Regions from separate parts of the Bacillus sp. C-3-6 genome, predicted to be linked through region 2. Evidence: predicted binding sites of a transcription regulator. Region 2 holds the regulator's gene; the other holds the start of a gene.
What was found. Region 2 encodes Rex, which represses fermentation and respiration genes when NADH is low (regulators of the CRP and FNR family bind a similar motif). Its sites were predicted from a motif close to TTGTGAAATATTTCACAA; they were not measured.

Region 1: the regulator Rex is predicted to act here: its motif matches at 2,622-2,639, upstream of arcA (arginine deiminase).

Annotation. Positions count from the first base shown of each region.
Region 1 is NZ_CM137247.1:396,866-401,609, reverse strand. Features, by position in the region: gene arcD (arginine-ornithine antiporter) at 1-168, opposite strand, end outside; gene argF (ornithine carbamoyltransferase) at 268-1,266, opposite strand; gene arcA (arginine deiminase) at 1,297-2,529, opposite strand; gene argR (arginine repressor) at 2,798-3,247, opposite strand; partial or broken gene ACW0JX_RS02110 (methyl-accepting chemotaxis protein) at 3,394-3,966, opposite strand; partial or broken gene ACW0JX_RS02105 (HAMP domain-containing protein) at 4,336-4,521, opposite strand.
Region 2 is NZ_CM137247.1:251,677-256,420, forward strand. Features, by position in the region: gene tsaD (tRNA (adenosine(37)-N6)-threonylcarbamoyltransferase complex transferase subunit TsaD) at 1-79, shown strand, start outside; gene ACW0JX_RS01480 (ABC-F family ATP-binding cassette domain-containing protein) at 566-2,500, opposite strand; gene ACW0JX_RS01485 (redox-sensing transcriptional repressor Rex) at 2,687-3,316, shown strand; gene ACW0JX_RS01490 (YdiK family protein) at 3,346-3,537, opposite strand; gene ACW0JX_RS01495 (CPBP family intramembrane glutamic endopeptidase) at 3,534-4,283, opposite strand; gene groES (co-chaperone GroES) at 4,674-4,744, shown strand, end outside.

The DNA of each region.
Region 1 (4,744 bases), 150 kb from region 2:
TCCAAGTGCAATCATTCCAATTCCTGTTATAACCCAGCCAATAATAATGGCTCCAGCACCAGCACCTTTTGCCATATCACTCGCTAAATTAAAGGCTCCACCGCCAATCATAGACCCAACTACAAGAGCCGTTAGTGTAAACAACCCTAATTTCTTATCTTCACCCATTCCACTCACCTCTCTTTAATTGTAATAACAATACAAAAGCAATAGTGAATGATAGTGTCTAAAGGAGGAGAAAGAAGAAAGGAAGACTCCCTTTCTTCTTTACTCCATGTTTCCTAAAGTAGCTGCCATAACCGCTTTAATTGTATGCATTCTATTTTCAGCTTGATCAAATACTTTTGAATGTTTACTGCGGAATACTTCGTCAGTTACCTCCATTTCTTTCAACCCATATTTCTCGTAAACTTCTTCGCCATACATCGTTTCAACATCATGAAATGCAGGTAAACAATGTAAGAAAATCACGTTTTCATTCCCTGTTTCTTTAATCATTTTCATATTTACTTGATAAGGTCTCAATAACTCGACACGTTCAGCAAATTTTTCTTCTTCCCCCATAGACACCCATACATCTGTATAAATTACATCTGCATTCGCAACAGCTTCTTCCACATTACTTGTTATCATTACCTGTTCATTATATTTTTTTGCTAAATCAATTACTTCTTGTGCAGGCCATAAAGATTCTGGTGTGCAAATACGTACATCCATTCCAACGATTGCTCCACCAACTAGTAAGCTATTAGCAACATTATTTCGTCCATCTCCAACGTAAACGAGCTTCACATTTTTCAACTTCCCTACATGTTCTCTAATTGTTAATAAATCTGCTAGTGTTTGTGTTGGATGCCACATGTCTGTTAATCCATTCCAAACTGGCACACCAGAATTTTGTGCTAAAGATTCTACAGTCTCATGATTAAATCCACGAAACTCAATTCCGTCAAACATACGCCCTAACACTTTTGCTGTATCCTCTACGGATTCTTTTTTCCCAAGCTGAATATCACCTTTCCCTAAATATTCAGGATTCGCCCCTAAATCTGTACATGCTACTGTAAATGCACAGCGCGTACGAGTGGAGGTTTTTTCAAATAAGAGCGCTACATTCTTATCTTCTAAATAATGATGCGGGATACCATTTTTCTTTTTCTCTTTTAATTCTGCTGCCAAATCTAGAAAATATAACAATTCTTCTTGTGTAAAATCTTTTTCTGCTAGAAAGCTTCTTCCTTTTAAATTTGGTCTAGTCATTAACATACTTCATCCCTACTTTCTCCGTTATTTATACTAAATATCTTTACGAACAATTGGCATACTCATGCAACGTGGACCCCCACGACCACGAGATAATTCCGAACTTAGCACTTCAATTACTTCTATACCGTGCTCCCGTAATAACGTATTGGATACATAGTTGCGATCATATGTAACAACTACACCTGGTGCGATTGCTAATGTGTTCGAGCCATCATTCCATTGTTCACGAGCAGAAGCAATTACATCTCCTCCTCCACATGGAATAAGAACTAATTCACTTAAGCCTAATACCTCTTTTAATGCTTCCATTAAAGAAGTACGATGTGTAATTTTAAGAGTTTCCTCATCTGATCCTTTTTCTAAAATATAAATATTCATATTCCCTTTTGGCCCTTGAATGGCTGGATGAATTGTAAACTTGTCATAATCAACCATTGTAAATACTGTATCTAAATGCATAAATGCTCGGCATTTTGGAATTTCTATTGCTAACACTTTCTTAATTTTATTTTGTCGGCTAAAGAGATTTTTAGCTAAACGTTCAATTGCTTTAGCTGAAGTACGAGCAGACACTCCAATCGCAATTGTTTCTTCATTTAAAATTAGCTCGTCGCCACCTTCAATTGGAAATTTATAATCACGATCTAACCAGATTGGTACATTATGTTTTGCAAATCTTGGGTGATATTTAATGATGTACTCCATGAATAATGATTCACGTCTACGCGCTGGTTCTCTCATCTTATTTATCGTTAAGCCATCGCCCACGCTAGCTGCTGGATCACGAGTAAAATATAAATTAGGCATTGGATCTAAGTAAAACGGATAATGATCTTCCATTAATTCATATAAATGTGTCTTCTTACTTGTTTCAATTTCGTTTTTCCGTACACCGCCCATAATTTTTTGAATTAATTCTTCATTTGAAAAGGAAAGTAAATATTCTTTTAAAGTTTGATGTGCAACATTTACGTCAGCCTGTCCTTCTTTTAAAATACGATCAACAAATTCTTCTCGAAGTTTTTTATCTACTAACGCCTCAGCGGCTAGTTTTTCTAAATAAAGAACTTCAACACCCCGATTGCGTAACGTTTGTGCAAAATAATCATGCTCTTTTTGAATAATTGGTAAGTATGGAATATCGTCAAATAATAATTGCTGCAAATAATCTGGCGTCAAGTTTTCCACTTCTTTACCCGGTCGTTTTAATAAAACCGTTTGTAATTCCCCAATTTCTGAAGTAACATGTATCGGATGTTTCATTTGTTGTACCTCCTTTTAAATATGTTTGATGTCTTACAAGTACATAATAAATGCTCTGCACTTTTATCTTTGTGAAAGCATCCACATTATCATTGTGAAATATTAAACAAGTTATTTTTTTTAAATCATACGAATTTGTATTTTTATAACAAACTCTCTCGCTTTTTCAATAAAAAACACATATATTACGCATATATGTTGAATATTTAACTTCCGCATTTAAACAAAAATCCTGTTTTTAATTTTATTAAAAACAGGATTTTTGCATCTAAATAATTAAATTTAATCTTTCTTCTATAATCTCCCTATCTGATTTCGACTGTGAAATTATAAGGCATGTATCATTTCCACATATACATCCTATTTTTTCTTTCCAATCTAACTCATCAAATAAAACACCAATAACATGTGCATTACCAGGTAATGTTTTAATAACCATTAATTGATCTACACAATCAATTTTCACAACAACTTCTCGTAATTTTTTCTTTAACTTTATATCAGTTTGTAAATGCTCTTCTGAGAAAACTTTATATATCATTAATCCTTCTTGAGAAGGTACCTTCGTTAAGTTTAACTCACGAATATCGCGAGAAACCGTAGCTTGTGTTACTAATACATCTTTTTTTGCTAACAATTCTACTAATCTTTCTTGCTTATCTATTTCATACTCCTTTACAAATTGTTTAATTAACCGTTGTCTTTTTTCTTTTTTCATAAAAGACACCCCTTTTAATATTATAGCTCGCTATAATTTTCATCCGAAAGGGAGAGAAAAGAATGTTGCGGAAACGTTCATAGTTTAACTGTAAATATTAAATCAAACTAAATAAAAAAGAGAAGAACAGCATTCTGTTCTTCCTTTTACATTGAAAATCGTTCAATTGTTTGTTTCAAATCAGTTGCTTGCTTCTCTAAATCCTTTAATAATTGATCGATTACTATCATATTTTTAGACTGTTGTAGCGTCACACGCGCCACTTCTTGCGAACCAGCTGACGTTTCTTCAGCAATTGCTGCTACAGCTTTTGTTTGTGCTCCTGTTTGATGAATGTGGCTCACTTGTTCATTCATATAACTACTAATTTGCTGAGTTGCATCGGCTACTTCCATAACACTTGATGACATTTCTTTTAAAATTAATTCCGTAGCTTCCCCACGTTTCGCCTCTTCTTTAGCTATTTTCACTTGTTCTGTCATTTTCATTGCAACTTGTTGTACTTCATCTTGCATATTCCGTAATAACTGAGATATGTTTCTTGCAGAATGATCACTTTCATCAGCAAGTTTACGTACTTCTTCCGCAACAACCGCAAAACCTCTTCCATGCTCTCCTGCGCGAGCTGCCTCAATAGAAGCATTTAGTGCTAATAAATTCGTTTGGCTAGCAATCGCACTCACAACAGACACAATATGTTCTACTTGTTTCATTCGTTCTTCTAACTTCTGTACATTTTGCATGGAATCTTCATTTTCTTTTGCCAATGTTTGAATACCTTGAATTAAAGACGTAAAGACACGAGTACTATGCCCTAAAGCTTGAACCATTTCTGAAGACAACGTATCAGACTGCTTCGCTTTTTCTTCTACTTCACTTGCAATAGACGTCGTTGTATCAACAGCAGAAACAATTGCTTGAATTGATGCTGCTGATTGCTCAGCGCCTGAAGAAATCTCTGCAAGAGTCTCAGATACACCTTGCGCTTGTCTCGTTGCTTCGCCTGTTTGTTTTCTAATCTGCTGTACTTGATTGTTTGTATAAGAAAATGTTGTATCAATATTTTTTACCATGCCCCTTAAGTTTCCTAACATCATATTAAATGCAACACTTAAAGATTTAATTTCATCATCTGTCTTCGGTAATGGAACATCTTCACGAATATCACCCTCAGCTGCTTTTCTTGCCGCTTCCTCTAACTTGCGAAGCGGTTTAATTAAAAATACGGCTGCTCCATATGCTAAAATTCCAGACCATACTACCCCTAATAACATAACGATAATATTATATACTGTTTGACTTACATAACTTTGAAAATAATCGTATATCACGTAAATAAAAAATATACTTGTTGAATATGTAATGAAAGCTAAAACTGTAGTGAATAGCATAAGTTGTGTACGTAATCCAAAAGAAAATGTTTTCCTTTCTTTTTCCATCTTCCTTTTCCCCCTTTTTATAAGCAATATAAATACTACCTATATATTATTATCCATA
Region 2 (4,744 bases):
AGGGACAATTGCGTATGAACAAGGCAAGCGTGCAACGTTAGCCTTAAATGCGAATCCAGGATTAGATATTGAAGCATAGTTATGCACATAATTAACCACAGCTTGTGGATAAAACCCATATTATCTGTTGATAATGTGGGTTTTGTTGTGTATATAAAGTGTTGATATCTTTTTTGTTAGTTGTGGGTAATGTGGAAAAGTTGTTTTGATAGCTATTTTATAAAGGTGGATATGTGTATAAGTTTGTGGATAAACTAGATGAAGTCTGACCTTTGAATATATTGTTTTTTGGGAAATAAAAAGTAAGAAGATATCCCTGAAAAACATTTTGAAATATCCTTCTATTATAGAGGGTGCTGATGTTGTCAATCCTTGTCGGTAAATCGATATTTCGTGTCGAATCGTTTATATATATATAGGGTTACGATAGATGTATTTGAAAAATGGTTGATATATTCCGAGTTACCATTGATATATTCAAAAAATTATTTATGTACTTAAAGAAAAAAGATGTCACATAGTCAAAAATCATGACTGATGAGACATCTTCCTTATTTAAATACTCTTATACATGTAGCTCTTCCCACTCTGCCATACACGTTTCAAGTTGTTCTTGTAGCGTTTGTTTTTTAGTTGTAATTTCACTCGCTTTTTCATAATCTGCATATATTTCTGGTAAGCAAAGTTGATCTTCTAACGTAGCAATTTCTTCTTCTAAGTTTACGATGTTTTGTTCTAGTTCTTCAATTTTTCGAGTGCGTTGACGTTCTAATTGTTTACGCTCTTTTTCTTCGAGATAATTTAATTTTTCTTGAGCTACAGTTTTTTGAACAGGTGCCTGATTTTCTTGCTGTTCTTGTTGTTCAAATGCTGCGCGTTCAATCATTTCATTTTTCTTCTCCACATAGTAATCGTAATCCCCTAAATATTCCTGTGCACCTTCTGTTGATAACTCAACCACAGTCGTTGTTACACGGTTAATAAAGTAGCGGTCATGTGAGACAAATAGAAGAGTCCCTGGATAATCAATTAAAGCATTCTCTAAAATCTCTTTACTATTTAAATCAAGGTGGTTCGTAGGCTCATCCAGAATTAATAAATTTGACTTTTGCATCATAAGTTTCGCAAGAGCTAATCGAGCTTTTTGTCCACCACTAAGGGAAGATACTGGTTTCAGTACATCATCTCCTGTAAATAAAAAGTTCCCGAGTATAGTACGGATTTCTTTTTCAGGTTGCAGTGGATATTCATCCCATAGTTCATTTAAAACCCGTTTAGAAGATGTTAAGTTTGCTTGTTCTTGATCATAATAACCAACAGATACATTTGATCCGAAAGAAACATCGCCATTTAATAGTGGTAACTTATTCACAATAGATTTTAATAATGTGGATTTCCCAATTCCGTTTGGACCAACTAAAGCAACACTATCTCCGCGAGTTAAGCGCATAGTTACGTTTTCAATTATAGGGTCCTCATCATAGCCAATGGTTGCATCCTTTACTTGTAAAACATCATTTCCACTTTGCTTTTCAATATCGAAGTGGAATGATGCTGACTTAGAATCCCCTAATGGTCTCGTTAATAATTCCATTCTGTCTAGTTGTTTACGGCGACTTTGAGCACGTTTCGTTGTAGAGGCGCGAGCTATATTCTTTTGAACGAAGTCCTCAAGTTTTGCGATTTCATCTTGTTGTTTTTCGTAACGTTTCATTTCTTGCTCATATAATGCTGATTTTAAGTCTAAATATTTACTGTAGTTACCAACAAATCGTCTGCTTTCTTTATTCGAAATTTCATATACTTGTGTAACGAGTTTGTCTAAGAAATAACGGTCATGTGAAACGATTAATATTGCGCCAGGATAACCTTGTAAATATTGCTCAAGCCATGTTAATGTTTCGATGTCTAAATGGTTTGTAGGCTCGTCCAAAATAAGTAAGTCTGGTTTTGTTAATAATAATTTCCCAAGAGCTAATCTTGTTTTTTGCCCACCGCTTAAAGTAGAAATCGTCGTCTGGTGCGTTTCAACTGGGAAGCCAAGGCCGCTTAAAATGGAGCGAATATCCGCTTCATATTGATATCCACCTTGATCTTTATAATTGAGTTGCAATTGGTCATAATCAGCTAACAATCTTTCATATATAGCTTCGTTTGAAAAGTTTTCTTCTTTTCCCATTTCTTGCTCAAGCCTTCGAAGTTTTGTCTCCATTTGCTGTAAGTGGGTAAAGACGGTTAGCATTTCATCCCAAATTGTTAAAGACGTTTCTAGGCCGGTATTTTGAGCTAAATACCCGATTGAGACATCTTTCGGTTTTATAATTTCGCCACCATCATGTGATAACTCACCAGCGATAATTTTTAATAATGTAGATTTTCCAGCTCCATTCCTTCCAACTAATGCGATACGATCTTTTGTTTGTACTTCCAATTTTATGTTTGCAAGAATTGTTTCTGCACCGTATAATTTCGAAAGTCCATTTACTTGTAATAAAATCAATGTTTTCACCTCAAATAATTTCTTAACTTTGCCATGTTTATATTTCTCAATCATACTAAAAATAGTGTATAGTTTAAAATAAGAGAGAATACTTCTTCTCTTTATTATACAAGGAATTTAATGAGTGCTAAACTTCTGTATTTGATTAAAGTATATGAATAAAGATAGGAAGAGAGGAGAGGTTATATGGATCAGCAAAAGATTCCACAAGCCACTGCTAAAAGATTGCCTCTATACTATCGATTTATCCAAAACTTATCTCTTTCTGGTAAGCAGCGTGTTTCATCGGCCGAATTGAGTGAAGCGGTAAAAGTAGATTCCGCAACAATACGAAGAGATTTTTCGTATTTTGGAGCGTTAGGGAAAAAGGGATATGGATATAACGTAAATTATTTATTATCATTTTTCCGCGAAACACTTGATCAAGATGATATAACGCGTGTAGCACTTATTGGAGTAGGTAATTTAGGGACCGCTTTCTTACATTATAATTTCACGAAAAACAATAATACAAAAATTGAAATGGCATTTGATGTTAGTGAAGAGAAAGTTGGAACAGAAATCGGGGGCATTCCTGTATACCATTTAGATGAATTAGAAGAGAGATTATCAAATGATATACAAGTGGCAATATTAACAGTACCGGCTACAGTAGCACAAGCTGTAGCAGATAGATTAGCTGAAACGAGCGTGCATGGTATTTTGAATTTCACACCAGCACGATTAAACGTATCAGAGAATATTAGAATTCATCATATTGATTTAGCTGTAGAGTTACAAACATTAGTTTACTTTTTGAAAAACTATCCACAATAAAACGCAGAGGAAGCGACCTCTGCGTTTTATTATTGTTTCTTCTTTGTGAATTTAACTAATATAAGGCGAAGTGCCAAATTAAAATCAATTGTTGCCATAACTGCAAATAGTATTGTCCACACATTCCAGATTGTATCTGTTACGTTCGTAATGGCGAAGCGTGTAAAGATACATCCAAGAAGGAAGTATAGTGCAGCCATGAACAATGGTGAGTTTCTCATACAAAAAATCCTCCGATAAAGCCTTGCATTTTTTCAGCTTCTTTAATCATTTCTTGAATTTGCTCATTGCTCATAAAAATTTGCCCAATAGCGACTAATGTATTCATCGCAACATGAGCTGCAATCGGAACGATAATACGCTTCGTCTTCACATATAAGAAGGCGAATACGAGCCCCATAGCAGTGTATACCAATAAGTGAGTAAAATCAAAATGGATTGCTGCAAATACAAGCGAACTAATGATAGCTGCAATAAAGAAGTTAAACTTCTTATAAAGTGTACCAAATAAAATTTTTCTAAATACGATTTCTTCCAAGATAGGTCCGATTATAGATACGACAATAAGGAACCAAGGTGTCGTTCTTGCAATTTCCATCAGTTTCATTGTATTTTCTGAACCTTGTTTAATTCCTAGCAGCTGCATCTCGATCATACCGGCAACTATTTGTGAAAAGAAAGCCAAGAAGAAGCCGATGAAAATCCATCCAATAGTAGCTGGAACAGAAGAGCGCATTGCATCTAAATGCCTGTCACGAATGTCTGTTCTAAGTAACCAAAGTACGATACATAATGCAACAAAGAAGCTAATAATTGCCCAGTGTCCCGTTATGATTTGTCCTTTTTCCTCCATGGTAAATCCTCTATTATCATAGAGTCCTGTTTTTAGGAGAAGTGGTAATCCAACAATTCCAGATAACTGCATTAAAATGTATGTAACGATAATCCACCAGTATTGTTTCTTCAAATAGTTTAACCATCCTTTCTAACTCTAGTGTATGAGATGAGGTAGGATAACATGTAAATATGTTATCTACGATATAAACTTTCATTCGAATTATGATTTTTTTGTAAATCCGTATTTGAAATTAAAGTAGGAGACAGGAAAAAGTTGTACGTTTAGCGAAAACAACTTAGGGTGTCTTTCATATTGTAACATACGAGTAGGGGAAACAACGATTCATATAGTAAAGGCAGTATTCTATATAGAAAGTTTATATAGTAATTTGCGAAAAAATTATGATTTTTTTACTTGCAAAAGAAATTGAGATTATTTATTATTATAAGTGTGTTAGCACTCGGATGACTTGAGTGCTAATAAATAAAATTTACATACAAAATGAGGAGGTTATTGTTCATGCTAAAGCCATTAGGTGATCGCGTTGTAATTGAGCTTGTTCAAGCAGAAGAAAAAACAGCAAGTGGTAT